Regions from separate parts of the Mycobacterium heraklionense genome, predicted to be linked through region 1. Evidence: riboswitches for the same ligand, from Rfam matches in the RefSeq annotation. Region 1 holds a riboswitch; each other region holds the start of a gene.

Evidence for each region. Region 1 has a riboswitch for magnesium ahead of K3U94_RS23080 (PE family protein). Riboswitches for the same ligand answer to the same signal wherever they lie in the genome.
Region 2: it holds a riboswitch for magnesium, as region 1 does, so the genes downstream of both, K3U94_RS10930 (PPE family protein) here and K3U94_RS23080 (PE family protein) in region 1, are expected to answer to the same signal.
Region 3: it holds a riboswitch for magnesium, as region 1 does, so the genes downstream of both, K3U94_RS02320 (Rv1535 family protein) here and K3U94_RS23080 (PE family protein) in region 1, are expected to answer to the same signal.

What each region holds. Positions count from the first base shown of each region.
Region 1 covers NZ_CP080997.1:4,975,046-4,985,184, forward strand. Annotated here, with positions in the region: gene K3U94_RS23055 (hypothetical protein) at 1-626, opposite strand, end outside; gene K3U94_RS23060 (DUF1906 domain-containing protein) at 638-1,363, opposite strand; gene K3U94_RS23065 (LLM class F420-dependent oxidoreductase) at 1,452-2,372, opposite strand; gene K3U94_RS23070 (SDR family NAD(P)-dependent oxidoreductase) at 2,397-3,218, opposite strand; gene K3U94_RS23075 (acyl-CoA thioesterase) at 3,218-4,192, opposite strand; M-box (ykoK) riboswitch at 4,611-4,783, shown strand; gene K3U94_RS23080 (PE family protein) at 5,073-5,372, shown strand; gene K3U94_RS23085 (PPE family protein) at 5,387-6,598, shown strand; gene K3U94_RS23090 (carotenoid biosynthesis protein) at 6,615-7,517, opposite strand; gene K3U94_RS23095 (DUF1906 domain-containing protein) at 7,641-8,435, shown strand; gene K3U94_RS23100 (beta-ketoacyl synthase N-terminal-like domain-containing protein) at 8,701-10,139, opposite strand, start outside.
Region 2 covers NZ_CP080997.1:2,336,455-2,346,593, forward strand. Annotated here, with positions in the region: M-box (ykoK) riboswitch at 148-333, shown strand; gene K3U94_RS10930 (PPE family protein) at 770-1,969, shown strand; gene K3U94_RS10935 (MgtC/SapB family protein) at 1,991-2,701, shown strand; gene K3U94_RS10940 (sterol desaturase family protein) at 2,750-3,673, shown strand; gene K3U94_RS10945 (LysM peptidoglycan-binding domain-containing protein) at 3,794-4,342, shown strand; gene K3U94_RS10950 (Rv1815 family serine proteinase) at 4,459-5,133, shown strand; gene K3U94_RS10955 (VOC family protein) at 5,130-5,630, shown strand; gene K3U94_RS10960 (FAD-binding protein) at 5,683-7,146, shown strand; gene K3U94_RS10965 (ABC transporter ATP-binding protein/permease) at 7,243-9,177, opposite strand; gene secA2 (accessory Sec system translocase SecA2) at 9,362-10,139, shown strand, end outside.
Region 3 covers NZ_CP080997.1:489,051-499,189, forward strand. Annotated here, with positions in the region: gene K3U94_RS02315 (MFS transporter) at 1-1,061, shown strand, start outside; M-box (ykoK) riboswitch at 1,273-1,441, shown strand; gene K3U94_RS02320 (Rv1535 family protein) at 1,671-1,874, shown strand; gene K3U94_RS02325 (hypothetical protein) at 1,877-2,152, opposite strand; gene K3U94_RS02330 (cation-translocating P-type ATPase) at 2,149-6,660, opposite strand; gene K3U94_RS02335 (hypothetical protein) at 6,701-7,189, opposite strand; gene K3U94_RS02340 (exodeoxyribonuclease III) at 7,297-8,100, opposite strand; gene K3U94_RS02345 (N-acetylglutamate synthase, CG3035 family) at 8,119-9,105, opposite strand; gene K3U94_RS02350 (peptide deformylase) at 9,116-9,709, opposite strand; gene napA (nucleoid-associated protein NapA) at 9,886-10,139, shown strand, end outside.

The DNA.
Region 1 (10,139 bases):
AGGATCCAGGCGAACAAGAACGCCGGCATCGCGGTGATCGCATATCCCTCCAGGGACAGCGGGCCGCCGCGGAAGACGAAGGTCAGCAGCAGCACCGGATGGACTACCGCGGCAGCGAGCGCGAGGTGGCCGGCGTACGACGGCAACGTCTGCCGGGCATACACCGCGACCACGAACGCGCCCAGCGCCACCACCAGGGGCATCCCCGACATGGCCAGCAGTCCGAACGTCAGGTCGTAGAGCAGTGCCGCCGCGTCGGCACTGCGGCGCCGGTACAGCAGCAGGTCAAAGGCGGTGAACCCGCTGAGCAGCAGCGTTACGCATCCGATGAAGCCCGCGGCGAAGCAGGTCGGCAGGATCGATTTCATTGGAACGCGATCCCGCAGGTACGTCCACACCGCGGCACCGAAGACAAACCAGAGCGTGACGCCGACGGTATTGAGGGCCATCGTCAGGACCAACCGATCGTGGTGCGCGGCGGCCCACCGCGCCACGTCGACCGACTGCGTTCGGGTCCCCGGGAAAGACCAGATCGGGTACACCAGCAAGGTGATCGCGGGCAGGACGACACCGAGGACGCCGGACCATCGCGCCACTCGTGGTGCGTCCCAGGATGTGCCGATCACGAAAGTTCTCCCTATTGTCGGGCGAGGTCCCATTGGCCGAAGTCCGCGGCGAGGACGTCGTTGACGTCGACATGTACGTCGTCGATGACGAAACCCGGCTCGGTCGCGGTGACGATTTCTCGTTGGAAGAGTACGGCCGCCGGTTCGCGGTCCCCATGCGACCACGCCCGGGTCTGCCACGCCCACCGGTGACCCGGGCTGGTCGACTTCCCGATGACGCCGTCGTTGATCGCCCAGGTGCATTGCCGGGCGCCGCCGTAAATTCCGGTGCGGTCAACGCCCAGTACGGAATTGATCCCGCGAAACCATTGGACCGCCAGACTCTTCCATGATGTGGCGTCGATGTCCTCGTCGACGCTGAAGAAGATCGGCGCGGACGACGGCCCCCCGGCGGCGGCGTGCAACCGTAGCGCCGTCCGCGCATCGGCCACGCCGCCGTCGTAGCCCCGGGTGAAGTCCGACGGCGACTGCGGCCAGCCCGGCTTGCCGAACTGGTAGCAGCTGGCGACCTGCAGGCCGGCGGCGCGGAGGCCGTCGGCGTAGTCGCGGGTGACGGGCTTGAAATCGAAGGCGGCGCCCGGCCGGAGCTCGGAGACGTAGACCAGCGCCCCGTCGAAACCGGCGGCCTTGATCTGTTCGGGCGACACCAGCCGGTGGGCGAAATCGATGACTTGCAGCCCGTTCGCACCGGCCCGCGGCGCGCCGACCGTCGCCCCGAGGGCACCGGGCAATGCCAGTGCCGGGCCGAGTAGCGCGGCATACCTGAGCACCTCGCGCCGCGAAGCGGAACGCGTCACGACTCCGAAGGGTACCGGCCGGACGTTTCTAGAACGTCCTGATCACCGATTCACCGAAGCGCCCTAGGGCCTCCACGGCCCGGCCGAGGCTGTCGCCGGGGACCGCGACCTGGACCCAGGTCACGCCGATCTCGGCCAGGCGGCCCAGACCGTCCAGATAGGCGCCGGGATCGAAGTCGTCGTAGCCGAGCCGGCCGCCGGCGAGGTTCGAGAAGCAGACGTCGATGGTGGACCAGTCACGGTCTGCTTTCTCGCAGCGTCGTCTCAGGTCGTCGATGCCTGCTGCCAGGGCTTCCAGCGAGTTCATCTCGGCGGTGCGGGCGGTGCTGGCCAGACCGGGCGGCGCCGGGAACGGCGCCCAGCCGTCACCGCGCGTCGCCACCCGCTGACGTGCCTTTCCCGTGTTGCCGCCGATCCAGATCGGCGGATGGGGGCTGCTGACCGGTCGCGGATGCGCGGTGATCCCGTGCGCCCGGAAATGTCTGCCCTCGAACGAGACGTCGTCACCGGTCCAGACAGCTCGGATGACGTCCAGGCTCTCTTCGACCAGTGCGGCGCGCTCATCGAAGTCCACCCCTAAAGCGGCGAACTCGCCCTTGAGGTAGCCGACACCAACGGCCAGGGTGAACCTTCCGCCCGACAAAAGATCCAGCGTCGCACCCGATTTCGCCACGACGAACGGGTTGCGATAAGGCAAGACGACGACATTCGGGATGAACCGGATCTTCTCGGTGTGCGCTGCGGCGAATCCCATCGCCACGAAGGGATCGAGGCTGTCGTGGCCGCCGGCGTCGAGCCAGCGCTGGGTCGGCGCCGGGTGGTCCGTGAAACCCATGGCGTCAAACCCGGCGGCTTCGGCCGCCCGCGCAACGGTGGTCACCCCGCCTGCGGAGGCCAACTCGGGATCGCACGGATGGGTGATGATCGGATAGGTGAAAGCGAACCGCATACGGCCCTCCTGCGCGTGGAGTTGCTAGGTGTTGGTAGGCCGTGACGGACCGAGAACGTAATCGCCACTGTCGGGATGGTGGTACCAGCCGCCCGCCGCGTGCGTTCCGCCGTCGACATGCAGCGTCTGGCCGGTCACATACGAACTCAGGTCGCCGGCCAGAAAGACCGCGGCGCCGGCCATCTCGTCGACATGACCGGGGCGGCCCATCGGAATCATGTGGCCCGCTTCGGCCAGCATCTCGGCCGAGCCGACCCGTTCGATACCTTCGGTCAGCGTGAGGTCCGGGGCCAGGCAGTTGACCCGAATGCCGTGCGGCGCCAATTCCAGAGCCGCCGTTTTGGTGAGGTTGATGACACCCGCTTTCGCCGCCGCGTAGGCCGCATAGCCGGGCGCGGCACGGGTGCCCTCGATGCTGGCGACATTGATGATGCTGCCCGCCGCGCCGTGTTGGACCAGTGTCTGCGCGACGCGCTGTGTGCAGAGCAGGACCTGGGTGAGGTTGGAGCGGATCAGGGTGTCCCACCCCTTGGGTGCGGTGTCCAGTAGCGGGGAGAAGAACACCCCGCCGGCGTTGTTGACCAACACCGTCGGCAAGCCCACCGTGGCAAGGGTTTCCGCCAGTGCCACATCGACCTGATCGGGGTCGCGGACATCGATTGCGCAGGCGTGGCCGCCGACCAGCTCCGCGGCCGCTCGGGCCGCATCGGTGTCGCGATCCCAGATCACCACCCGGGCGCCGAATTCCGCGAAGCTCTCGGCGATACCGCGGCCGATCCCCGAACCGCCCCCGGTGATGACGGCTACGCGTCCATCAAGCGTCGACGCCGCTCTGCGCAGGACCACTACCGATCCTCGGGCTTCTGTCGTCCGGGCGCCTCGGCTATCGGCCGGACCAGGACTTCTTGAGCGGTGCTGGCCACATGGCGGCCGGCGGCATCCACCATGGTGCCGTGCACCAGGGCGCGGTGGCCGGCCGTGGCGACGGTCTGCTGGGTGTAGAGGTGCCATCGATCGAAATGGACCGGACGGTGCAGCCAGACGCTGTGGTCCAGGGTCAGGCCGGTGTGCGTGGCATGGTCGACCGGCTCCGGGTGGGCACGAAATGCGGTGTCCACCAGTAGGTAATCGCTGGCATAGGCAAGCAGCACCGCGTGCAGCTGCGCGTCGCGGTCGATCTCACGTGGCAACCGCATCCAATGTGTACGCGGGCCCGGCGCCTGTGCGCCGCCGAGGAAGACGGGCGCTTCGGCAGTGCGGACTTCCAGTGGTGGGGGTCGTTCGATCCAGGTGTTACCCCGCCCGGCCAGGTACGGCGGGGCATGCTGTACCCAGTGCTGCAGCAGCGGCAGGGCTTCCGGTTCGGGTCCGGGCAGCGGCACGGGGGTGGTGTCAGTGCTGTCGGGGCTGGTGTCGAAGGACACCGTCGCCACCATCAGGGTGCGACCGTCCTGCTGTACGGTGACCTGCCGCGCCGACATGGTGCGCCCGTCGCGGGTGCGGTCGACGACGATCTCCAGAGGTATGGCGGAGTCGCCGGGGCGCAGAAACGACGCATGGATCGAATGGGCGGTGAGCTCGGGCACCGTGGCCGCGGCCGCTGCCATCGCCTGGGCGATGAGCTGGCCGCCGAAGATTCTGCCGAACCGGCCGGCCTCGTTCCCCGCCCGGAATCGGTCAGCGCCCAAAGGGTGCAGAGCCAACACCTGTTGCAGCCTGTCCAGGGCGTCGTGCGTGGCGCGTTCCAGTTGGCTGCCGGACCCGAGCAGGGGACCGCAGTAGTCGGAACCAACGGAGACCTCGGACGCCGACGTCTGCACAAGTTCCTCCGTAGTCGCTGATGTGACTGCTAGCCCATTTAAGTAAATGGGGTGATTCAGGTCAAGGGCGGACGCGATCCGTGCTCAGGAAACCACGTGCGTAGGGATCGGCCGCCGGCCATTTCGAAGGTAGCACGGCTTGATCCACCGAATCGTCGGTCTACGACACCGTCCGAGCATTCGGTCGATCAGCTGGACTCGGGATCCGTTGGTATTTCGTGTGGTTCACCACCGTCGCCATGTCGAGGATTTCGCCGGTATGGCGTGTTCCTGCGGCGGGCAAATTTCTCTACATTGCGAATAGCACTGTCATACAGCGAGTTTCGAGGTGCATTGGCCTTTTTGGGCAACGCATTTGGGTATGCGGAGCTGCTCGTTCGAGTTGACTACCCCCACCGTTGATGCCACCATGGCCGCGAACGCACCTCGCTAGGTGAGGCGTCTGTACGGATACAGGCCACTGACCTCAAACGTCGAGAGACGCCCAGGGTCAGGACAGCTCTTCCCGGCTTAAGGGTTGAGCCCAAGTGGCTTTCGGCCTATGGCTGGATACGCCGTGCAGTGCCAAAACTCTGTCGAGAGGGGTGCCGTCCGGCCGACTCCGCGCTGGTTCGGTTTGTCCCGATGTGCCCGCCGCAACGGCATCCCCGTGTGCCCTGGCCGTGAGGAGGTGAGAGCGACATTGAGTCCGAGCGATAGTCCTTATCCGAGTTCGACGATCATTTCGTTCGAATCCTGCCCCGGCGCTGCTTTCACCTTCTGAACCGGTTCGCGCCGTACCGTATCAGCGCTGTCCGCATCGTGGACGTGCGCTGCCGTGACGCGCGAATATCCGCTTTTAGCAGCGTAATTCGTCATGCCTTCTCGAGGGAGATTTCCGATGTCTTTTGTGTCCGCCTTGCCCGAAGAACTGGCCGCGACAGCGGCCGATCTGCGCGGCGTCGGATATACGGTGGCCGCGCAGAGCGCCGCCGCCGCAGCGCCGACTACCGGCGTGATTCCCGCCGCCGCCGACGAGGTCTCGGTACTGACCGCAGCTCAGTTCGCACGGCACGCCCAGGTGTACCAAGCGATCAGCAAGCGAGCCGCTGCGGTGCACGAGACGTTCGTGAACACGCTGCAGCGCAGCGCGCAGTCATACGCAGCGACCGACGCCGCGAACGTCATCTCGTTCTACTGAAAGGATTTTGGGTAATGGACTACGGATCAATTCCACCGGAGATCAACTCGGCACGGATGTACGCCGGACCGGGATCGGGGCCGATGTTGGCCGCTGCGGCCTCCTGGAATCTGCTGGCCTCGGAACTGCGCTCGGCAGCAACATCTTTCGAGTGGTTGGTCGCTAGCCTATCCAGTCAAGGGTGGTGGGGGCCATCGGCATCGGCGATGGCGGCGGCGGCCGAACCCTACTTTGTGTGGCTGAGCGTGACCGCCGAGCAGGCCGAACAGGCTGCGGCACAGGCGTACGCCGCGGCCGAGGCGTATGCCACGGCCCACGCCATGACGGTGCCGCCCGCGGCCATCGAGACCAACCGGGTGCTGCTGGCGTCATTGGTCAAGACCAACGCGCTGGGACAGAACACCGCGGCCATCGCAGCGGCCGAAGCTCGTTACGGCCAGATGTGGGCGCAAGACGCCGTCGCGATGTACGGCTACGCCGCGGCTTCCGCTACCGCCACACAACTGATCCCCTTCGCCGATGCGCCGGAAACCACCAACGCAGACGACCAGGGCGGGCAGGCGGCCGGAGGCGTAGGCCCCACCGATGCCCACGCCCAGCTGCCCAATGCGTTGCGGAGCATGGCGTCGCCGGCGGAGGGCACCTCGCCGTTGTCACCCGATTGGGACTGGACCAAATTCTTCGACGGCCTCTTCGGGGATACCTGGGGCAGCGATGACGGGTCGGGTCTGAATATCAACGCCCAGTTGTGGAACACCATCGCCGCAACCGGCATTTTCGACCCCGGCGGCAACATCGAGGGATTTTCCGGGCTGGCCACGCTCGGGTTTCTGGCACGCGGCATGGATGGCGGCACCGCCGCCCTGTCCCGCGGCGGGCTCGGCCCGGCCTCCGGTATGGCACTGGCGTCGGCGACCCCTGGTGGGCTGGAGGCCGCCGGCCGCGCTGCCGGCGGCGCCAGCTCCCCGGTGGCTGCCGGTGTAGGCCAGGCCACCCTGGTCGGTTCGTTGTCGGCGCCACCCAGCTGGGCGGCGGCCACCCCGACAGGTGCTCCCACCGCCGGGACGGGTAGCGGCTGGACCGTCGCCCCGGAAAGCAGGTCGATGACCGCCATGCCTCCCCCGATTCCTCCGGGTGGCGCCGGCCGCCACGGCGGCTACGGTCTCGGCACACCGCGCTATGGGGTCAAGCTCACCGTCATGCCGCGTCCCATCGTGGTCGGGTAGCGGCCCGTGTGCGCCTTTAGTCGGCGATCTCCGGCGACGCCGCCGGCGTGCCTTGATAGAGCCGGACCACGCTGACGACCACGACCAGGCCCATCATGAACCACGTCATCTCAGCGCATGTCTCATAGATGTCGGCCAGTGCAACGGGTGTGCCCTGGATCGTCGTCGTGGCATCGCCCGCGCGCAGCAGCCCGAGGTTCACCTGCAGGCCGAGTCCGAACCAGATGACGGCCGGCATCAACAGCGCCGACCGGGTGACGGAGCTGGGTTCGCGTCGCCACCGTCGTTCAATCAGGGCAAATGTCTGGAACAGCACCCACCCGGTGATCACCCAGCCGACGTAGTTGCTCAACGGCACGCCCAGAACCCCGCTCGGTGACCGGTAGGAGTACATCTGACGCACGTAGGCCCCGATCGGGTCGATCACCAGGTCGTAGCCGCCGACGATCAGGGTGGCGACGACGGGTGTCACGACGACCGACAGCGTCCGGCTCCGGAACTCGCCCACAATCACCCGGGCCAGAATCCACGCCACCCAGGCCAGAATCGCCCAGGCCGCCACCACCGTGAACGGCACGCCGAACGCACGGGGTCCTTCCACGTGATGGGTGTAGAAGCCGAACGGGAAGCCGGTCGCGAGACTGCACGCCTCCAGGCCGAATCCCACGGTCACCGCGATGGCCAAGTAGGCGACGGCGCCGGCGGGTTTGTAGAGCGTCAGCGTATGGAGCAACACGAACACCGCCAACGCCGCGCCCGAGATGGCTTCGGCGACAGCCGATATCGATGATCCGCCAGTCAAAGCGGTCGTTACCATCGCAGCGAAGCAGGTCGCGACGACGCACCAGCCCGCGACCACCAGCGGGACCTCGGGTGCGCGCGGAGTCGTCGGCGATGTACTGCTGACCGGCGTCGACACGCACGAATCGTATCCGCCGACGACTCGTCTTCCGGGCAAAGCGACGATCTTTGCGGAAAAGCGTCCGAGCGCGCTCGGCGCGGGCAACACCATTAACAGCAGCCACATTGTTAACATCGGCCCGTGCCTGACTCTCCGCGGACTTCCCGCCCTCGGAACCACGTCTCCCGACGTGACGCACTGCGGTACGCATCCGCCGCGGCGCTCACCGGGCTGGGCGCAGCGGCCACCGGAATGCCGACGGCGTCGGCTGCGGCTCCCACGCTCATCGACTACGCCATGCGCCAGATTCCGGCGCAGGACATCCGGGCCGCCGGTCATGCCGGAGTCATCAACTACGTGTCGACGTCGCGGCCGGGTTCGCACTTCGGCGCCAAGCCGATCACCCGGCCCTACGCCGAATCGCTGACCGCCGCGGGACTGGTGATCGTCAGTAACTACCAGTACGGCAAGCCGGGCGGGACGGCACCGTCGGATTTCACCCGGGGATACCCCGGCGGTGTCTCCGACGCGCAGACCGCCTGGCAGCTGCACACCGCGGCAGGCGGCGGGCGCAGTGCGCCGATCTTCTTCAGCGTCGACGACGACATCGACCGCAACACCTGGAACGCCGTGGCACTGCAATGGTTTCGGGGAATCAACTCGGTACTGGGAGTGCAGCGCACCGGCGTCTACGGAGGCGTGAACGTCTGCCAGTGGGCGGCCGCCGACGGTGTCATCGGGGTCTCCCGCACACCCGGTAAGCGGTGGGCCTGGCAGACCCGATCCTGGTCGCGCGGCCAGGTCGACCCCGGTGCGGTGCTCTATCAGCGGATAGTCAGTACCGCCTCAAACCCGGGGCCGATCGTCGGGGGGATCGAAGTCGACGTCAACGATGTCCTGGCCCAGGACTGCGGCCAGTGGAATTTACATCCGTGAGGTCGTGCGACCGATCAGGATTTGCTGGACAAAAAGAGTGCCAGGGTAAGCAACACGACACACGCGAGGCACGTGTAGACGCCCAGAGATGCTGACGCCATAAGTGGGCTCCTGTCTGCGAAGACTTGGTTGGTCACGATTCGTTGAAGGCCGATCTACGCCCAGCTGCGCAGCTGGACGGCCGTGCCGCGATCGCCCCTAAGCTAGCCGCCCGCCTCGGCCGGCGTCAACAAGGCTCCGGCGAGGCCGGCACCCAGCCTCTGAGTCAGGACGAACTGAACTCAGCCGCCTTGACGGTCTCCCAGTCATCGTCGGTGACCAGGTTTCGCCAGTCGACGGGCAGGGAATCCAGCGCGTCCTCGATGCAGAACCACACCGACTCCAGCGGCGAGGCGCCCGGGGCAGCGGCGGTAATCCGGCTCTCCACATCGTAGTTCGGTGGATGCGGCGCATCGCTGAACGGTGCGAGCGCGTTGATGGCATCCATCACGTAACGCCGCAACTCGGCGTATGGCCGACCGCGCAGCTCCTCGGGCAGGATCGGCCTGCCGAAAATGTAGTCCTGGGCGGCATGGCCGTAGGGAACTTCGAGCTTGTGCGGCAACGGCTCCTCGGGTAAACCGCCCGCGAAGTACACCGGCACGATCGGCATTGACATCTCGATCGCCATGTCCAGCAATGTTGACGTCAGCCGCTCGACCCGCTGGCCCGAGCTCACGCTGCGGGTCCCGTCGGCGTGCACCATGACCGACACTCCCAGGGCCGCGGCTTCGCGCTTGAGCTCATCGACCAGACCGAAGAACTCCTGGGGCTGCTGCTGGTCGAAATAGCGAAGATGCCCCAGCTCCTTGCCGGCCGCCGTATCGATCATCCGCAAGAGATTGCCGACCCAGCCCGTTTCGTGTTTGGCATGGCCGATGGTGACGACCTTCGTGCCGGTCAGCCACGATCCGATGGTGGTGCCCAGCAACGATTCGACCTGCACCTGGTGATTGGCCAGCAAGAGGACGGGCCGGCCGCGCACCGCCGCCATCGCCGCCGGATCGGTGACCACGACGTGTCGTACGTAGCGCGACAGCACCGCCCCCAGGGCCAACTCACCGAACCAGCCGTCCGGCATCCCCGCGCTCTCGGTCCACCAGGCTCGGACCGGTTCCCAGTCGGTCACCGATGACGCGCTCGCGCGACACGCTCCCGGCCGCAGTTTCTCGACCTCGACCGTGATGCGCTCCAGCGGCAGCGCCGGGCAGCTCACCTGCCCGTCGACGATCTGAACCCGGGAGGGGTGAATCGCGTTGTGGACGGCGTCTGCCACCGCCTCCTTGGTCACGATGTCGACCATCAGCGAATCACCTTGGCTGTCCGTGCCGTACACGGCCTGCAGGGTGCCCTTGAACCAGTCGAGTGTTGCCATCCGGGCAGTGTCGAGTTCGAGGACGCCGCGCCCGAGCCGCTCGCTCAGCGACAATCCGGGGACGGGCTGGCGGTCCCCCATGAACGCGCGGCGCTCCGGACCGCCGACCTCGGCCAGCGGACCCTTGCTCAGCAGAAACTCGGCCATCCGGATGCGCGCCCAGGGTTTTCCGTCGGCACTGAGCCACAGGTCGAATGTCGGCATGCGGCCTTCGTCGTCGTCGAAGCCCACGAATCGGGCTTCGACATCAACGGTTCCCGCCACGGGAGCGTCGGCGTAGAACCGGGCCG
Region 2 (10,139 bases), 2.4 Mb from region 1:
GCGCTGCCGCGTTTTGCTTTACGTGGACTGCCTATTTCGGCCGAGCACAAGCGTTTTCACCTCCAGTGCGTCAGGATCTGCGATAGACCGTCGGCGGCCCGGCGATTCGGATTGACCCTGCCACCCCACTGGTGCACTATGGTTAAGCAAGCACCTCGTTAGGTGAGGCGTCTGCACGGATATAGGCCACTGACCCCGAACGTCGAAAGACGCCCCGGGTCAGGACAGCTCCTCCCGGATTAAGGGTTGAGCCCAAGTGGCTTCCGGGTCTGCACATTTGCGCAGGCCAGGACACGCCGTGCAGTGCCGAAGCTCTGACGAGAGGGGTGCGGATCCCGGTTGTTGCCGGGTTACTTCACCTCGTCGTGCATACGTGCAGGCACCCGCGCGTGCCCAGGCCGAGAGGAGGTGAGAGCGACATTGAGTCCGAGTGATAGTTCCTATCCGAGATCGATGTTCGTCTCCTTCGATCTCGGTGCTGCTTTCACCATCTGATTCGCACCGGCGCTGAACTCGTCGACTGGCGTTCCCTCCCGCAGCGGAAGGCGCCAGGCTTCGGCATGCCCTGAAATCGATTGGTAGCTCGTCCTTCTCGTCGAGCAAGCAATCGACTTGGTATGACCGGCTCCGGTATGTCGCTATGACCGCTGTCCCGATTTCTCCTGCCGTCCGGAGCACGGCCGCAACACATATCGGGCATCGACCCTGCCTGCACATCCCCCTAGACCAGCCATTCGTGGCCGAAAAACCACCAAAAAGGAGCAATGCCATGGACTTCGGAGCGTTTCCGCCGGAAATCAACTCAGCACGTATCTACACCGGCCCCGGTTCGGGACCGATGATGGCCGCCGCGGCGGCATGGGACAAGATGGCCGCCGAGCTCAGCGCGGCCGAGTTCGCCTACCAGGGCGTCATCAACGGACTCGTCAGTGAAGGCTGGATGGGACCGGCCTCCAACGCGATGGCTGCCGCGGCCACGCCCTACATGGTGTGGATGGGCACTACCGCCGCCCAGGTAGAGCAGGCCGCTATCCAGGCCAAGGCGGCGGCCGCCGCGTTCGACGCGGCATACGCGATGACGGTGGCGCCGCCGCTGATCGTCGCCAACCGGTCCCAGCTCGCAGCGCTCGTCGCGACCAACTTCCTCGGTCAGAACGCTGCGGCGATCGCGGCCACCGAGGCGCACTACGGCCAGATGTGGGCTCAGGACGCCGCCGCGATGTACGGCTACGCGGCAGCGTCGGCGGCGGCCACCAAGGTCACGCCGTTCAGCGCGCCGCACGAGGTTGCCGACCCCGCGGGGCAGGCCGCACAGCAGGGTGCGACCTCCCAGGCCGCCGGCACAGCGGCTGCATCCAATGCCCAATCCGCCCTGTCGCAGGCGATGACGAACACACCGCAGGCGCTGCAAGCCCTCGCAACGCCGGTGGACGCGCCGACGACAGGCGGCGAAGTGATCAGTGCCGGGGATCTGGGCAACGCGATGACCAACCTGATGAGCAGCTCGTTCAGCCCGATGGGCCTGGCCGGAATCACGCAGGCCGGAGCGGACATCGCCGTCATCCGCGGTGCCGCCCTGGCTGCCGCCGACCCGCTGGGCCTGGGAGCAGTCGACCCGATGGACATGCTGCTTCCCGGGATGCTCGGACCCGGCGGCCTGGGGGCGCTGGGTGCCGGGCTGCCCAACGCCGGCATCGGTGCGGCCTCGGCGAGCATGGGCCACGCAGCAGCAGTGGGGGGACTGTCGGTGCCGCAGTCGTGGGCCGCCGCGGTTCCGACGACCGCGGCTCCGGGGACCTCGGTCGCGGCCACCGGTTGGACGGTCGCCGCGCATGCACCGGAGCCCGGCGCCGCCGGGATGCCCGGTGTGCCGCTGGCCGGCGCCGGTCAGGGCCGCAACTACGGTTTCGCCGCTCCACGGTACGGCTTCAAGCCCACGGTGATGGCTCGGCCGGTGGTCGCGGGCTAGCGGTGTGTCATCGTTGACGTCATGCAGACGCTGAGCGTCGCCGAGTTCACGTTGCGACTGGCTGTCGGGCTGGGCTGCGGTGCACTGATCGGGCTGGAGAGACAGTGGCGTGCGCGGATGGCGGGGCTGCGTACCAACGCGCTGGTCGCTGCCGGTGCGACGCTGTTTGTGCTGTACGCCGTCGCCGTGGAACCCAGCTCCACCCGCGTCGCGTCGTACGTGGTGTCCGGGGTCGGCTTCCTCGGCGGCGGGGTGATCCTGCGCGAGGGGTTCAACGTCCGCGGGCTCAATACCGCGGCGACCCTGTGGTGTTCGGCCGCCGTGGGTGTACTGGCCGCGGCGGGCGACCTGGTGTTCGCGCTGATCGGCACCGGTGCGATCGTCGGTACCCACTTGTTGTTGCGGCCGCTGGGACGGCTCATCGACCGTGATCAGCACGTGGAGGAGGACGAACCGCAGTCGCCGTATGAGGTGCAGGTGATCTGCCGGCCGAAGTCCGAGAAGTACCTGCGCGCCCAGATCGTGCAACACACCGCCAGCAACGACCTGATTCTGCGGGGGATTCACACCGTTCGTGCCGGCGAGGACAACATCGCGCTCACCGCGTCCATGCTGTCGGACAGCCGGGCGCCGGACCGGCTGGAGCGCCTGGTCGCCGAACTGTCCCTGCAGCCCGGTGTCTACGCGGTGCAGTGGCACGCCGAGGATCAGTCATCGTTGTCGCCGGACTGATTGGTGGCCGTCGCGGTGTCTAGGCTGATGTTGCGGAGGTAGGAGACGGTGGACGCGATCGCGGGCGTGTGGTCGGTGCTGCCGGGGCCGATGCGGGACCCGGTTATATTCGCCGTGCCTTTTTTCCTCCTGCTGCTGAGTCTGGAATGGTTCGCCGCACGCAAGCTCGAACAGTCCGAAGCGGAGCGGGCGCCCGCCGGTGCCTATCGAACCCGGGACGCCTGGGCGAGCATCTCGATGGGCCTGGTGTCCATGGCCACTACCGCCGGGTGGAAATTCATCGCGCTGCTCGGCTACGCGGCGATCTACACCTATCTGGCGCCGTGGCATCTGTCGCCCACGCGCTGGTACACCTGGGTTATCGCACTCGTCGGTGTGGACCTGCTCTACTACAGCTACCACCGCATCGCCCATCGGGTCCGGTTGATCTGGGCGACGCATCAGGCGCACCACTCCAGCCGCTACTTCAACTTCGCCACCGCGCTACGTCAGAAGTGGAACAACAGCGGCGAGATCTTGATGTGGATTCCGTTGCCGCTGTTGGGTATTCCGCCGTGGATGGTGTTCGCCAGCTTCTCGGTGAGCCTGGTCTACCAGTTCTGGGTGCACACCGAACGGATCGACAAGCTGCCGCGGGCAGTGGAGTTCGTCTTCAACACCCCGTCGCACCACCGGGTGCATCACGGCATGGACCCGGAGTACCTGGACCGCAACTACGGCGGAATCCTCATCATCTGGGACCGGATGTTCGGCACCTTCGCTCCCGAACGGTTTCGCCCGCACTACGGGCTGACCAAGCCCGTCGACACGTTCAACATCGTGACCCTGCAATTCCACGAGTACGCCTCGATCATCGCCGATGTGCGCAGCGCGACCCGGTGGCGCGATCGGCTGGGTTACCTCTTCGGGCCGCCCGGCTGGCAGCCCGTCGCCGCGGAAACGGCCGCCGCCTCGGCGCCGAGATTGCCCTGACGTAATGAGGGCGCACCGGCGGGTGTTCGCCTAGGCTGACTAGCGTCGCATCCGAGCGACAACGCCCGACGAGTCAAGGTCGCGGCGTGCCGATAAGAAGGGGACAACGTGGCACAGAGCTTGGGAGACACGCTCACTGCAGGAAAGAAGCTCGTCAAGGGCGAGTCGCTGACCTCCAACAACGGGGCTTACACCCTGACGTTGCAGGAGGACGGCAACCTGGTGTTGGCGGCGCGGGGCAAAGCCATCTGGGCGTCGGGCACCAACGGCAACGACGTGGTGCGTGCCGAGGTGCAGGCGGACGGCAACTTCGTGCTGTACACCGCCGACAAGCCGATTTGGCACACCGACACCAAGGGCAAGAAGGACGTCAAGCTGGTTCTGCAGGACGACCGCAACCTGGTGCTGTACGCCGCCGACGGTGCGGCCTGGTCCACCAAGACCGAGACCGACGCCCCGCCGCCCGAGGAGCCCAAGGCTGAAGAGGCTCCCGTGGAGGAGGCAGCAGCACCTGCGGCGCGCACGTACACCGTGGTCGCCGGTGACACCCTGTTCGCCATCGCCGAGCGGTTCTACGGCGACGGCAACAAGTACCCGCAGATCGCGGAGGCCAGCGGTATCGCCAACCCTGACCTGATCCACCCCGGTCAGGAGCTGACGATCCCCTGATCGCCGCGCAACGCCGACGCGGCGGCCCGGATCCCATGGGGCCGGGCCGCCGCGCTGTGCCGCGGTGGCGTGGTCGGGCCGGACCGAAACCGGCCCTCAACGATAGGAGTCGACGGTTGCCCAGGCTCGTTGCGCGGGTGCTGGCGGTGCTGCTGGGGGTCGGTGCGACGGTTGCCGGCCCGGCGGTATCTCCGGCCCGAGCCGATCGGGTGCTGGTGTTCCCAGGGATGGAGATCCGCCAGGACACCCACGTCTGCACTCTCGGCTACGTCGATCCGGTGCTGCGGGTGGCCTTCACCGCCGGGCATTGCCGGGGGAGCGGTACCGTCACCGACCGGGGCGGGGCGGTCATCGGCAGGTTGGCGACCTTTCGCGACAACACACCCAATGGTTCGACGGTCAATACCGACCAGGTGATTGCCGACTACGAGTCGATCGTGCTGGCCGACGATGTCGACGTCAACGACGTTCTGCCGGGTGGTCTGCAGCTGCAGGCCGGCCCGGACCACGTCCTGAACCCCGGTGAACCGGTCTGCCACTTCGGCATTGTCACCGGAGAGACCTGCGGCACCGTCGAACGGGTCAACAACGGTTGGTTCACCATGACGCGCAGTGTTCGCAGTCAGCAGGGTGACTCCGGCGGTCCGGTGTATGTCACGCGCGACTCCGGCCCGGCCCGGATCGTCGGGCTGTTCAACAGTGTCTGGGGCGAATTCCCCGCCGCGGTCTCGTGGCCAGCGATCTCCCAACAGGTCCGCGAAGACGTCGGCGTGCCGAACCCGCTGCCATGACCCCGACACCCCGCCCACCCATCCAGATCGCCTGGGTCACAGGAGATCTCGACGCCACCGAATCGACCCTGACCGCGTTGCTGGGTGTGCGGAAATGGGTCCGTATGCCGGGGGTGCACTTCGCCCCGGACACCTGCAGCTACCTGGGCGAGCCGGCGGATTTCGTCGCGGACATCGCCCTGAGCTATGTCGGAGACATGCAGTTGGAGCTGATCGCACCGGTGCGCGGGCGCAGCCTCTACGAAGACTTTCTCCGTTCCCGCGGGCCGGGCCTGCACCATGTCTGCATCGAGGCCCAGGACCCCGAAAACTTCGAGGTTATGCTGAACGACGCCGCCGAGCGGGGCGCCCAGGTGGTTGCCCGGGGCGTGATGCCCGGAGGCATGCATTTCGCGTACGTCTCAGCGCCGGACGCCGGCATCCCCTACCTGGAGATCGCTTACATCCCAGCCGAGATCCGGTCGGTCTTCGACTACATCAAACAGGAGCAGCGGTGAGCACCGCAGCGGCGCCCAGGAGTAGCGCCGGCGACGAGGAGGAGTGGCGGCAATGAGCACCCAGATCCCGGAAACCACCAGTGCCGAAACGGTTTCGGAGTGGTCCGACGAGTTCGACGTCGTGGTGATCGGCTTCGGCATCGGCGGCGGCTGCGCGGCCGTCACCGCGGCGGCAGCCGGGGCCCAGGTACTGGTACTGGAGCGGGCCGCCGAGGCCGGCGGCACCACCGCCATGGCGGGCGGCCACTTCTACCTCGGCGGCGGCACCGCGGTCCAGCAGGCGACCGGGCATCCCGACTCTGCCGACGAGATGTACAAGTACCTCGTCGCGGTGTCGCGCGAACCCGAGCACGACAAGATCCGGGCCTATTGCGACGGCAGCGTCGAGCACTTCAACTGGCTTGAAGACCTCGGAATTGCGTTCGAGCGCAGTTACTACCCGGAGAAGGCCGTGATCCAGCCCAACACCGAGGGGCTGATGTTCACCGGTAACGAGAAGGTGTGGCCGTTTCTGAACCAGGCCGTTCCGGCGCCGCGTGGGCACAAGGTTCCGGTGCCCGGTGACACCCAGGGCGCCAAGATGGCGATCGACCTGCTGCTCAAGCGGGCCGACAGCCTCGGTGTGACGATCCGCTACGAGACCGGTGCCACCGGTCTGGTCACCGACGCCTCCGGCGCCGTCGTGGGTGTCACCTGGAAGCACTTCACCGCAAGCGGTGTCATCAAAGCGAAGTCGGTGGTGATTGCCGCCGGTGGTTTCGTGATGAACCCGGAGATGGTCGCCCAGTACACGCCGAAGCTGGCGGAGAAGCCGTTCGTGCTGGGCAACACCTACGACGACGGACTGGGCATCCGGATGGGAATGTCGGTGGGCGGCGCCACCAAGCACATGGACCAGATATTCATCACCGCGCCCGTCTACCCGCCCTCGATCCTGCTCACCGGGATCATCGTCAACAAAGAGGGCAAGCGCTTTGTCGCCGAGGACTCCTACCACTCACGCACCTCGGGGTTCGTTATGGACCAGCCCGACAGTGCGGCGTTCCTGATCGTCGACGAGGCGCACATGCGCAAGCCGCATGTGCCCTTGGTGCCGTTGATCGACGGATGGGAGACGGTACCGGAAATGGAAGCAGCCCTGGGTATTCCGGAAGGAAACCTGGTGGCGACCCTGGACCGTTACAACACTTACGCGGCGCGCGGGGAGGACCCGGACTTTCACAAGCAGCCGCCGTTCCTGGCCCCGCAGGACACCGGACCGTGGGGCGCGTTCGACCTGTCGCTGGGCAAGGCGATGTACGCCGGTTTCACCATCGGCGGGCTGGCGACGTCGGTGGACGGCGAAGTGTTGCGCGGTGACGGACAGCCGATACCCGGGCTCTACGCCGCCGGGGCCTGCGCGGCCAACATCGCTCAGGACGGCAAGGGCTACGCCAGCGGGACCCAATTGGGGGAGGGCTCGTTCTTCGGCCGCCGGGCCGGCGCGCACGCCGCGGAGCGCGCCACTCTGGCGTGAGGGTGCGTAAACCCGGTGTGCGCCACGGCGTGTCGGCCGGGGACACGCTCCCCCGCGAGCGGGAGGTGCCCCCAGCTCGGCTGGGTGGGGGTGGGCCTAGACCGCCGAGAGATCCCAACGGCCCTGGCCGAGCAGCTCCAGCACGTGCTTGTGGTGCTGGCGAACGGTGTGCCGGTGACTCACGCTGACCAGGATGGTGTCGGGCAGTTCGGTGCGCAGCAGCTGGTACAGCGTCAGCTCCAACCCCTCGTCGAGCGCCGACGTCGACTCGTCGAGGAACACCGCCTTGGGCCGGGTCAACAGAATTCGGGCGAACGCCACCCGCTGCTGCTCACCGGGAGAGAGCACCTTGGCCCAGTCCTCGACGGTGTCGAGCTGGTCGATCAGATGGGGAAGCAGGACCTTGCCCAGCGCATCGACCAACGCGATGTCGGAGATCTCCTGCGGAGCCAGCGGATAGGCCACCACGGTCCGCAGGTCGCCCAGCGGGATGTAGGGCAGCTGTGAGATGAACATCGTTTCGTTGTCGGCGTCGGGACGTCGCAGGGTGCCCGACGCGTACGGCCACAGCTGGGCCAGGCTGCGCAACAGGGTCGTCTTTCCGCTGCCGGACGGCCCGGCGATCATCAGCGCGTCACCGACTCCCAGGTGCAGATCGAGCGCCTCGATCAGCGGGACACCCTCGGGGTTGCGCACCTCGACGCCTTCAAGGGCAACGGTGTCGTCGGCGCTGGGCTTGACCAGCATCTCGGGCAGTTCGCGGGCCTCGCGGTTGGCCTCCACCAGCCCGTGCAGACGAATGATCGAGGCACGGTAGCCGGCGAAGTTGTCGTAGGCGTTGCGGAAGAAGGACAGCGAATCGGAGATATTGCCGAAAGCCGTCGCGGTCTGCGCCACCCCACCGAACATGATCTGCCCGGAGAACAGCCGTGGCGCCTGGATCACCCAGGGCAACGGGACGATCGCCTGGCTCACCGACAGGTTCCAGCCCGCGAACCCGATGGTCCGGTTCACGAATTTCAGGTAGTTGGCGATGATCTCGTTGAACCGCGTCCGCAGCTGGAGCCGCTCGGCGATCTCGCCCCGGTAGAACGCCACGGATTCGGCGGCGTCGCGTACCCGGACCAGCGCATACCGGAAGGCGGCATTGGTGAGCTCGTTGCGGAAGCTCAGCCGGATCAGGGGCCGGCCGATCCAGAACGCGACGATGGTCGCGATGGCCACGTAGAGCAGGACGATCAGGAACATCGCCCGGGGGATGTCGAAACCGAAGACGGTGAGGGTGCCCGACAGGTTCCACAGGATGGCGGTGAACGACACAACCGTGACCATGGACTGCACTGCGCCGAACAGCAGCGTGCTGCCGGTGCCGTTGGCCGGTGCGTTGGCGTTGGCGCCGTTGCCCGCGGTGAAGATGTCGATGTCCTGCTGAATGCGCTGGTCGGGGTTGTCGATCGCGCCTTCGACGGCCTCACCCACGGCGGGGTCCAGTGGCGTCTTGACGAAGCGGGCCCGGTAGTAGGCCCGCCCGTCCAACCAGTCCCCGGTAAGCCGTTCGGTGAGCCAGATACGCCAGTTCACCATGAAGTGCTGGGTCAGGTAGATGTCGAGCATCACCCGTGCCACATGCAGCACCGCCATCAGGCTGAAGATGCCGATCGACACCCAAAACCCGTGCACACCGGACTGTTTGACGGCCTCGTCGCCACCGGCGGCGCCCTGGAAGGCGGTCTGCAGCGACGAATACATGTCGTTGCCCTGGAAGCTGAACAGCACGTTGAGCCGGACCGCGGTGATCACCGACAGCAGCAGCACGCCCAACATGAGCCAGACCCGGAGGCTGTCACGCCCGCTGAAGTAGGCACCGCTGATCTCCCAGAACTGGCGTCCCCACCGGGTGCTGACCCGCAGCAGGGCCGCCACCGCCAGCACGCTGACGGCGCTGATGGTCCAGGCCAGCACGATCCACACCAGCGAATCGGGCAGCGCATGCGCCCAGTCGATGGATGGATTGAACAGCTTCGAGTCCACTGCCGATGTCTCCTTGCCGTCCGTATCGCCGCACTCGCATCGCGGCCGGTCTCCGAATCGAGAAATCCCGTGCGAAACCTACCGCAGCAGTGCGGTGTCGCGCCGGATAAGCATTGCCGCGACGACCCGCCGACGCGACGGTGCCCCCGGCTTGCAAGCGCTGGCCACCGCGTACCGTTGTGCTGTGGCTAACACCTCCAAGACTGTCTCCGGAACGCGAACCAAGTCGGGTCGGCTCAGCGGGAAATTCTGGAAACTGCTGGGCGCCAGCACCGAGAAGAACCAGAGTCGTTCGATGGCCGAGGTCACGGCGGCCGGCGAGTACGCCAAGAAGGCCGCGGGGCTCGACGACGAGCAGCTGCGCAAAGCCGCGCAACTGCTCAAACTGAAGGAGCTGGCCGATTCGTCGGACATCCCGCAGTTCTTGGCGATCGCCCGGGAGGCCGCCGAACGCAGCATCGGGATGCGTCCGTTCGATGTTCAGTTGCAGGGCGCGTTGCGGATGCTGGCCGGGGATGTGGTCGAGATGGCCACCGGCGAAGGCAAGACGCTGTCCGGGGCGATCGCCGCCGCCGGGTACGCCATCGGCGGCCGGCACGTGCACGTGGTCACCATCAACGACTACCTGGCCCGCCGCGACGCCGAGTGGATGGGTCCACTGTTGACCGCGCTCGGGGTCACCGTCGGGTGGATCACCGAAGACTCCACGGCGGCCGAGCGCCGCGCCGCCTACCAGTGCGATGTCACCTACGCCTCGATCAACGAGATCGGTTTCGATGTGCTGCGTGATCAGCTGGTCACCGATGTCGAGGATCTGGTCTCGCCCAACCCCGACGTGGCGCTGATCGACGAGGCCGACTCGGTGTTGGTCGACGAAGCGCTGGTGCCGCTGGTGCTGGCCGGCACCACCCACCGGGAGACGCCGCGGATGGAGATCGTCGAGCTGGTCGGACGGCTCAAAC
Region 3 (10,139 bases), 580 kb from region 1:
TGGACTGGGCGGGCACCGCGACGCTCGGGCTGGGTCTGACCGTGGTGCTGACCGCCATCACCTACAGCATTCAGCCACACGGTTCGTCGCCGACCAGCTGGACCAGTCCGGCCGTGCTGGGTTCGCTGGGGCTCGGTGTGGCGCTGCTGGTGCTGTTCTGCTTCATCGAGCTGCGCGTTGCCGCCCCGCTGCTCGACGTGCGGCTCTTCGCGATTCCGGCGTTCGGGATGGCCAACTTGGCCGGGCTGCTGTCGGCGGTCGGGCGCGGCGGCATGCAGTTCATGCTGATCATCTGGCTGCAGGGCATCTGGTTGCCGCTGCACGGCTACAGCTACGAGTCGACGCCGTTGTGGGCGGGTATCTATCTGCTGCCCATGACGGCGGGGTTCCTGTTGGCCGGCCCGGTGGCGGGTTCGTTGTCGGACCGCCGTGGTGCCCGTCCGTTCACGGTCGGCGGCATGGTGCTGATGGCGGCGACGTTCGTGGGGCTGGTGCTGCTGCCGGTGGACTTCGACTATCGGGTGTTCGCGGCGCTGGTTTTCGTCAACGGCCTGGGTGGCGGGATTTTCACCGCGCCCAACAGTGCCGTGGTGATGTCCAGTGTCCCGGCCGACCAGCGTGGCGCGGCGTCGGGCGTGCGCGCCACCTTCTTCAACGCCGGCACGTCGCTGTCGATCGGAATCTTCTTCTCGCTGATGGTGATCGGACTGGCCCACACACTGCCGGCGGCCCTGGGCGCCGGGTTGCAGCAGCAGGGCGTTTCTGCCGGTGTCGCCGATCAGGTGGCCAACACCCCGCCGGTGGGCAGCCTGTTCGCGGCGTTCCTGGGCTACAACCCCATCGCCGAGCTGCTGGGGCCCTCCGGTGCTTTGTCTGCGCCGGGTGTCGACGCCGAGACGTTGACCGGGCACAGCTTCTTCCCGCAGTTGATCTCCGGGCCGTTCCACGCCGGCCTGGCGGTGGTGTTCGCCGCCGCGGCCGTGATGATGCTGCTCGGCGCGCTCGCGTCGTGGCGGACGCCGGGGCGCTACGCCGTCGAGCCGCTGAACCTCAAGGACTAAACCGCGTCTCCAGGGCGCTGTTCGGCTTCTTTCCGGCGCTGCGCGTTGGTCGCAGAACCGGGCCGTAACGGTCTCGTTCTGGTACCAAAGTGACTGGTGTGACACCTCGTGCGCAGGGGGTTTGGCGGCATCGTTGCACGTCAGAGGCGCTCGCCACGCCCGAATGGGGTGGAGTTGACCGCGCCCCGTCGGTGGTGCACTATGGACCGTGCAAGCACCTCGTTAGGTGAGGCGTCTGCACGGACATAGGCCACTGACCCCGAACGTCGAAAGACGCCCCGGGTCAGGACAGCTCTTCCCGGCTTAAGGGTTGAGCCCAAGTGGCTTCCCGTATCGGGACACGCCGTGCAGTGCCAAAGCTCTGACGAGAGGGGTGCGGTCTCCCGACAGTCGTCGGGGCTGCCTCCCAAAGCATGCGGTGAAACCGGCGCGCTCCTGCGCGCCCGCGACCGAGAGGAGGTGAGGGACGAATGAGTTCCGGTGATAGTCCGAGCCGATATCTGACATCTGTTCCGTCCCCATCCGAACGGTCGCAGACCGCCTCCAGCTGAGCCACGATTCCGGCCCCCAGCTGAGCGCGTAGCGCCGTTACGCGACTAGGAGGCCATCATGGTTGCAATCGCCTACACCGACATCACGGCTCCGGCCCCGCGTGCCATCAGCACGGCGAAGAAGCTGGACCGCCGCCCTGCCGCGCCTGTGGCGCCTGCTTCGGACCCGTTGGTCGACATGACCACCCGGTTGCTCAGTGGCCCGCTGCACCAGATGTATGCACTCCTGTGGCGCGTCGGAGTGCTGACCGTCAACAACTGAGGTCAGACATCCTCCAGGGCTTCACCGAGCTGTTCGAGCACCTCGTTGCGGTGGTTGCTGGCCAGAATGTGGCCAGCAGCCACCGCCAGGGCCACCGGCCAGTCGATGATCTCGAAGGCGGCCAGCAGCGCCAGCCCGCCGTAGTAGGCCAGTTGCTCGGGCCGCGGCACCGTCACCTTGCCGAACAGCGGCAATTCGACAGCGAATCCCTCTGCCTCGCGAATGTGGGCCACTGCCTCCCGCTGGGATGCGCTGCGCCGCGGCTTGTCCGCCATCATGAGCCTCCTGGTGGCGACGGATCGCCGGATGATCGGGCCGCGACCGTTCCGCGGCGAGAGTCAGTGTCTTCATTGTGCACAAGCCGCAGCCGCGGCGCGGACTGACCGTTGGACGGCTGCGGGCGGTTCGGTGGCCGCGGCCCGGGGACGATGAACTCCCTGGGCCTGGTCGCGTTCTCCTGCAACCCCGACAGCATCCGGGGCACCACAGCCGCGCCGACGGTGGCCACCGTTGCCGTCCCCAGCGCCTGAGCCCAGCCCAACGGCCCGATCGGGGTGCAACCCAGCAGCTGGCTGACACCCGGGATGGTGATCAACGTCCCCATCACGCCCAGCGAGCCGACAGCGGTTGCCACCACCAGCGGATCCCGCGAATCCAACAGCGTCTGGCCCAGCTGGGTGGCGACCAGCGACACCAGCGCCACCGTCGAGGCCCGTTGCGGACGCCCGGTGACCGAGGCCAGCCCCCAGGCGCCCACTGCGGCCGACGCCGTCGTCACACCGCGTACGGCCACCGTGCGCCACAGGGCACGCTCGTCGGGGCCGTGCCCGCCGGCGGCGGCCTGCTCGTTGAGCGAACTGACCGCCAGCGCGGTGGCCGGCAGCGCGTCGGTCAACATGTTGACCAGCAGCAGCTGGCGCGCGTTCAGCGGCGAGCGGCCGGTCAGTGCGCTACCGATGATCGCGAACGCCACCTCGCCGGCATTACCGCCGAGCAGCACCGCCACCGCGGCCTGCACCCGCTGCCACAGTTCACGGCCTTCGTCCAGCGCGTCGAGAAGGGTGTCGATCCGCTCGTCGAGCAGCACCACGTCGGCGGCGGTGCTGGCCGCTTCGCTGCCGTGCGCGACCACCGCGATCCCGACCGTGGCGGCCCGGATCGCCGCCGCGTCGTTCGCGCCGTCGCCGACCATCGCCGACACCTTGCCGGTGCGCTCCAGAGTCTGAACGATCTGCACCTTGTTCTCCGGAGACATCCGGGCGAACACCACGCGCTCGGCCACCGCAAGTTCTTGGCCCTTGCGGGACAACGCATCCCACTGCGCACCGCTGATCACCTGATCGCTGTCGACCTCCAGGCCCATCTCCCGCGCGATCGTGGTGGCGGTCAGCGGGTGGTCGCCGGTGATGAGCCGCACCGGAATTCGGCGGCGCTTGAGGTCGGCGAGCAGTTCGGCGGCCTCGTCGCGTGGAGTGTCGGACAGCCCGAGCAGGCCGACGAAGGTCAGCCCGTCGCGGCAGTACTCGGCGATCTCGTCGGGCTCGGGATCCGCACCCAGCGCCATGCGTTGCGCGGGGGTCAAGTCCCGGCGGGCCACCGCGATCACCCGCAGGCCCTCGGCAGCCAGGGCGGCCACCGACTTCTTGATGGCCGGGCCCGCCCCGGTGCACGCCAGCACCACTTCCGGGGCGCCCTTGAGGGTCAGTTCGGTTCCCCGCACCGAGGCCGAGAACGGGCGCCCGGAGCGGAACGGCAGATGTGCCGCGGCGGGTCCCTCGGGTGCACCGGCCACTCCCGCTGCGGCGGCGCCCTCCACGATGGCGGTGTCGGTGGCGTGCACGTGGCGGGTGCCGTTGGACACCGGGGCCGCGCTGGCCGCGAAGCGCAGCACGTCGTCGTCGGTGAAGCCCGCCGCCGGGTGCACCTGCGACACCCGCAGCCGGTTGCGGCTCAGCGTTCCGGTCTTGTCGAAGCAGACCACGTCGACGCGGCCGAGTGCCTCCACCGAACGCGGCACCCGCACCAGCACACCGGCTTTGGTCAACCGTCGGGCCGACGCCTGCTGGGACAGGGTGGCCACCAGCGGCAGCCCTTCGGGGATGGCCGCGACGCTGACCGCGATGCCGCTGGCCACCGCCTGACGCAACCCGATCCGGCGGGCCATGCCCAGGCCGGTCACCAGCGCACCGCCGGCCAGGCTGATCCGCCATGCCTTACTGGTGAGCAGGCTCAGCTGATGCTGCAGCCCGATCGCGGACTGATCGCCGGCCACCAGTTCGGCCGCCCGTCGTCCGTGGGTGTCGCCGCCGCTCGCGGTCACCAGTGCCACTGCGGTTCCGGTCACCACGGTGGTCCCCGCGTAGACCATGCATTCCCGATCTGCCAGATCGGCACCGGGCGTGGCCTCAACCTGCTTGACCACGGTCAGCGACTCACCGGTCAGCGACGACTCGTCGACCTCCAGATCGATCGCTTCGATCAACCGGCCATCAGCGGGCACCACCTCGTGGGCGTGCACCTCGATCACATCTCCCGGGAGCAGCTCCTCGGCCGGGATCTCGCAGTGACTGCCGTCGGGCAGGACCTTGCGCGCCGCCGGAATCTGTTCGTTCAGCAGGACGTTGAGCCGGCGCTCGGCGATGAGTCGCTGCGCGGCGGCCAGCATGGCGTTGCCGCCCAGCACCGAACCGACCAGCATCGCGTCGACGGGTGAACCCAGCACCGCGCTGGCCGCGGCCCCCAGCGCCAGCACCGGCGTGATGGGGTCGGACAGTTCACTGCGCACGGCTTGGGCGAACTGCCGCAGCATTCTCGGCGGCGCGGTCCGCTGCGCGCCGCGGCGCGCCAGATCCACTGCCGCCAGCGCAGCCGCCGCGGCCGGCGCATGGTGGGGCGTGGCCGGCTCCGCCAGCTCCGGCGGCGGCAACACCGCCCGTACCTGGCCGACGGACATCGCGTGCCACTCGTGCACGGCCGCCGGCCGGGGCACCGCGGCGTCCACGGCCCGGCGGGCCAGCCAGTAACCCGACAGTGCGCCGGCCGCCGCGCCCGTGGTCACCGGACCCGGCCCGCTGCCGCGGACCCCGGGCAGCATCAGCAGCGAGCCCAATGCGGTAGCGCCGGTGGCGATCTCGACGCCACGATGGCTGGCGGAACGGGCGGCGGGCAAGGAATGCAGCACCCGCCACGCCGCAGCCAGGTCGGTCAGCAGTACGTCGGCGCACCAGGGCGGGACGCCCTGTCCCGGCAGCACGCCCAGTGCCACGTCGGCCGCGGCCAAGGCCTCGACGGCCACCGAGGACAGCACCGCGACGTCATGGCCGTCGGCCTGGTAGGCGGCGACGGCGGCGGCCAGCGCCTGGTCGATCGATGCACCGTCCAGGGGCCGGATTTCGTCGAAGATCGGACGCAGCTCGCCGAGCGCCTCGGCCTCGACCGAGACCACTTCGACGTCGGCGCGGCGGGCCTCGGTCACCACCGCGGACGCCAGAGGCAGCAGCGCGGGCTGGAACGATGCCTGCACACCGGAGCGCGGGCCGATGCGATGCCATCCCGGTGTCAGGTCGGCGTCGTTCAGCCGGGCCTGAGCCTGCGCCCACGCGGCGCGCAGTTCGTCGTCGTCGGCGCCGCGTACCTGCATCACCCGCAGCGTCTCGCCACACAGCACTCGGGGATCGATGACCACCGTGTCGACGCGGTCGAGCTCACGCAGGCTGCCCGGCCGCAGCACGACGGTGTCGTGCCGATCGGCCAGGCCGCGGCCCAGGGTGGCGGCGAACGACTCGCGTGCGGTGCGGGTGGCCTTCGGCGCGGTCACCGCGGCGGCCGTCCCGGCCAGATCCGGGTTGCGGGTCGCGGCACCGATCACCCCGGCGCCCACGACCTGCGCCCAGGCGCTGCGGGTCAGGTGCCGCTCCACCGGCCCCGGCGGCCGCGGCGCCGGCCGCTCCGGGACGGCGACCGGCGGATGCTCGGCGTGCTCGGCGAGCTCCGGTTCTCGGCGGCGCCAGGCCCGCGCCTCGGCGCGTTCCTCCCCGGCGCGCATCGCCTCTACCGACAGGTCCACCGCCAGCGCGGTCGGCGCGGTGTTGAGGGTGTGCACGCCGGCGCTGGCCAGTGCCAACAGCGCATCGGTGGTCTGTTTGCCGATGCTGTCTTCCAGCAGTCGGCGCAGTCGAGGCTGGTAGTCGACGACGACCACGCCGGCCTCGAGCCCGAGTGGCAGGCCCGGCAGCCGCAGCAGCCGGCCCACTGTCGCCGCGCCCAAGCCGGCGATGTTGGCGCCGACGGTCAAAGCGCGCAGCATCTCGGTCATCCCGTCACCGGGCAGGCTCACCGGTGCATGTCCGCGGGGTTTCGCCCGGCGGTTAGCGAGGCTCGACGCAGGAGAGTCGAAGCTGGACCGCCGAATCCGATCCGGGCTGTGCCGGCTCTCGGTGTCGGACACCACCTGGCACAGTTCGCGCACCGATACGACGTCGTCGGCGGTGGGGTCCAGCCCCACCACCAGGCGCGACAACGGGTGGTTCAAGCGGACCGAGACCACGCCGGGCAGCGCCCGGGCAGCACCCAGTACGGCGGTTGCCAGCTCGGCGCCGGCCGGGCCGTCGAGCCCACGGATCTCGACCCAGGCTCGGCCCTCGCCGCGGAAACACCGCCGGGACAGCACCGGGCCGCCGTCGCCGTTCGGCAGGATCGCGCCGGCAACCCCGGCAGCGGTCTGGACCGAGGCATCGATCAGCGCTGAGGTCAGTTGGACACCGAAACTCGCTGCGCGCAGCGGCAAAGAGTGCCTGATGGCACGTCCTAAACTCACTCGTACCCGATTAGTGGCGGGTGCGGGTGCGGGTGCTGCTGGCGCCGCTTCGTGATTGCCGTGCCGCGGTCTTCTTCGGCTGCGCGCTGCGACGCGACGACGTCGAGGAGTTCGTCGACTTCACCGGTTTCGTCGCCTTCGCCGGCGGCGCCGCCTTGAGGGGCCGCGCGGGCGCGGCTGGAGCCTTGGCCGGCGCCTTGCTGTCATCGGACCGGTTGGTCAGTTGCTTGAGCACCAGTGCGGTGCCGCCCACCGCGACCAGCACCGGCCACTCGACCAGCCCGGCCACGCCGAGGGCGCCCAGGGTCAGTGCGGCCGCGGGGGTGGAGTGGCTGCCGGTGCGCAGTCCACGCTGCACGCCGCCGGCCGCACCTTTCACGCCGCCGATTACCCCGTTGACTGCGGCACCGCCGATCGCTCCGGCCGCTTCAGTGGTCATAGTGACCGCGCGGTTCGCCGCTCCGGCCACTTTCCTTACCGTCCCTGCGACGGCGTTCATGGGTATTCCCTGCCCTTCAAATGAGCAAATTGGATAATCCGCCTATCTTATGCGCGATTTCGCGATCGGGCCCGAAATCCACACCGAATTCATAGAACCGCGGGTAGTCAGTCTTGCTGGATCTCGACCAGCACCGGAGCGTGGTCACTCGGCGACTTGCCCTTGCGTTCCTCGCGGACGATCTCGGCGTGCGCGACCCGCGTCGCCAGCGCGGGGGAGCCCAGGATGAAATCGATGCGCATGCCCTGCTTCTTCGGGAACCGCAGCTGGGTGTAGTCCCAGTAGGTGTAGACGCCGGGGCCGGGCGTGAAGGGCCGTACCACGTCGAGGAATTGCGCGTCGGCCATCGCCTGGAACGCCATGCGCTCCGGTTGCGAGACGTGCGTCGCACCTTCGAAGAACTCCATGCTCCATACGTCGTCGTCCTGCGGAGCGATGTTCCAGTCGCCCACCAGGGCGATCGGCGCCGACGGATCGTCGCGCAACCACCCTTCGGCGGTATCGCGCAGGGCCGCAAGCCAATCCAGCTTGTAGGTGTAGTGCGGGTCGTTCAGGGCGCGTCCGTTGGGTACGTAGAGGCTCCATACCCGCACCCCGCCGCAGGTGGCACCCAGCGCGCGCGCCTCCACGGTGGGATCGGCGTCAGCCTTGGCCCAGGCCGGTTGGCCGGGAAACCCGACCTCGACGTTGTCCAGGCCGACCCGTGAGGCGATCGCCACTCCGTTCCACTGGTTGTGGCCCACATGCGCCACTTCGTAGCCCAGCTCGTGAAACGCCCATGTCGGAAACTGTGCGTCGCTGCACTTGGTCTCCTGCATGGCCAGCACGTCGACCTCGGCCCGAGCCAGCCAATCGGTCACCCGGTCCACCCGAGAGCGGATGGAGTTGACATTCCAGGTGGCCAGTCGCAGCGCAGTCACGCAGCCACCCTAGTTCGACGGCGGCGACCCACCGGAAAGCGATCGGGCATCGAGATAGCGGGTGCGGTGTTGGCCGGCGAATCCGACCGCTTCGAAGAACTCGAACGCCGCCGCGTCGGCGGGCCTGAACGGCGGTCCCAGCCTCGCCTCTCCTTCGTCGAGGCTCGCTGAACCACCGGTCGACACCTGGGCGTAGCCGCGGGTGGCGCCGCGGTCGGCCCCCCAGGCCTGCAACGCGGCGCAGATCGCCCGCCCGTGGCCTTGCCGGCTCCGGTCGGCGACCACCCGAACCGCCGTCAGCCCCAGCCAGCGGGTGCCGTCCGGGCCCTCGGTGACGGTGCCCCGACCGACCGCCACTCCGGGGATCGAGGCAAAGACCACCGCGCCGTCGACCACCGCGGTCAGCACCTCGACAGGCACGTCCTGGCCGAACACCGCCAGCCAGTCGGCGTCGGGTTCGGCCGCCGTGAGCACGTCGCCCGGGGCCGGGCCGGCGGTCACCTCGCTCACCAGGGTGCGGGTCTCGTACCGGGTCGGGATGTCCTCCGGTAACCGCAGCAGGCGCTCCGGCACCGCCAGGTACGGCGGCAGACCGCGCTGCGCGTACCAGTCGGTGATCGCCGGAATGGTGTTCGCGTGGGCGAACATGTCCAGGGGCACAGCGGAATTGGCCGCAGGGTCGGCACCGGGACCGGCACGCAGCATCCAGCCGTCGAGCCATCGGTGTTCACTGCCCGGCCAGGCCAGCGCGGCGGCATGCTCGACGGAGCGAATCGTTGAGTTCTTCACCGGCCGGTCGGTCAGCCGGCGCACGTACAACACGTCGGCGTGCCGGCACTCATGGGTCAGCCCGTCGGCCGAGCGGACCCGTACCAGGGGCCCGGCCTGCACCAGATGCCCGATCACGTCACCCATCGGTGGCTCGGAACCAGGGGGACGCAGGTAGCGCAGGCTCACCCGGACCCCGATCGCGGGGAGTTCGGGCGGTTGGGACATCAACGGCTCGTCAGTGACCGAACGGGTCGGGTACGTCGCCCGGCGTCCACGACAGGCCGGGGACCCCCCAGCCGTTGGCCTTGACCGTCCGTTTCGCGGCGCGGGCGTGGCGGCCCACCAGCATGTCCAGGTAGAGCAACCCGTCGAGGTGGCCGGTCTCGTGCTGCAGCATCCGGGCGAACAGCCCGGTGCCCTCCAACGTGACCGGGTTGCCGTCGGCGTCCAGTCCGGTGACCCGCGCCCACTGCGCCCGGCCGGTCGGAAACGATTCGCCGGGCACCGACAGGCAGCCTTCGTCGTCGTCATCGGGGTCGGGCATGGTTTCGGGCCGCTCGGAGGTCTCCAGCACCGGGTTGACCACCACGCCGCGGCGCCGCGTGGTGGCGCGGCGGTCGTCGGCGCAGTCATAGACGAAGACCCGCAGCCCCACGCCAATCTGGTTGGCGGCCAAGCCGACGCCGTTCGCGGCGTCCATGGTCTCGTACATCGTGGTGATCAGCTCACCCAGGTCAGCCGGCAACGAGCCGTCATCGCCGACGGGCACCGGGCTGGTCGGAGTGTGCAGGACGGGATCGCCCACAATGCGGATGGGTAGGACGGCCATGACCGAAAAGCTTAAAGTGGCCGTTCGATGTCAAGTGCAGTGGCCATGGCGACTCGCGGGGCCGGCTCCCGGTTCAACACAGCCTGCCGTGATTCAATATTCGCTCAGGAGCAGGCCGCCGAAAACAAGCGAACGTTTGCAGCGAGAGAACTTTCCGGAAGGGTCCAGGAAACGATATGGACGGCGCCATGGCGCAGGCGAATCGCTCAGGGGACGATTCGGAACCCACCGACGGCCTGAGCCGTCGCGAACACGACATCCTGTCCTTCGAACGGGACTGGTGGAAGTACGCGGGCGCCAAAGAAGAGGCCATCAAGGAGCGCTTCGCGCTGTCGGCGACCCGCTACTACCAGGTCCTCAACGCGCTTGTCGACCGGCCCGAGGCCCTGGCCGCCGACCCGATGCTGGTCAAACGACTGCGCAGGCTGCG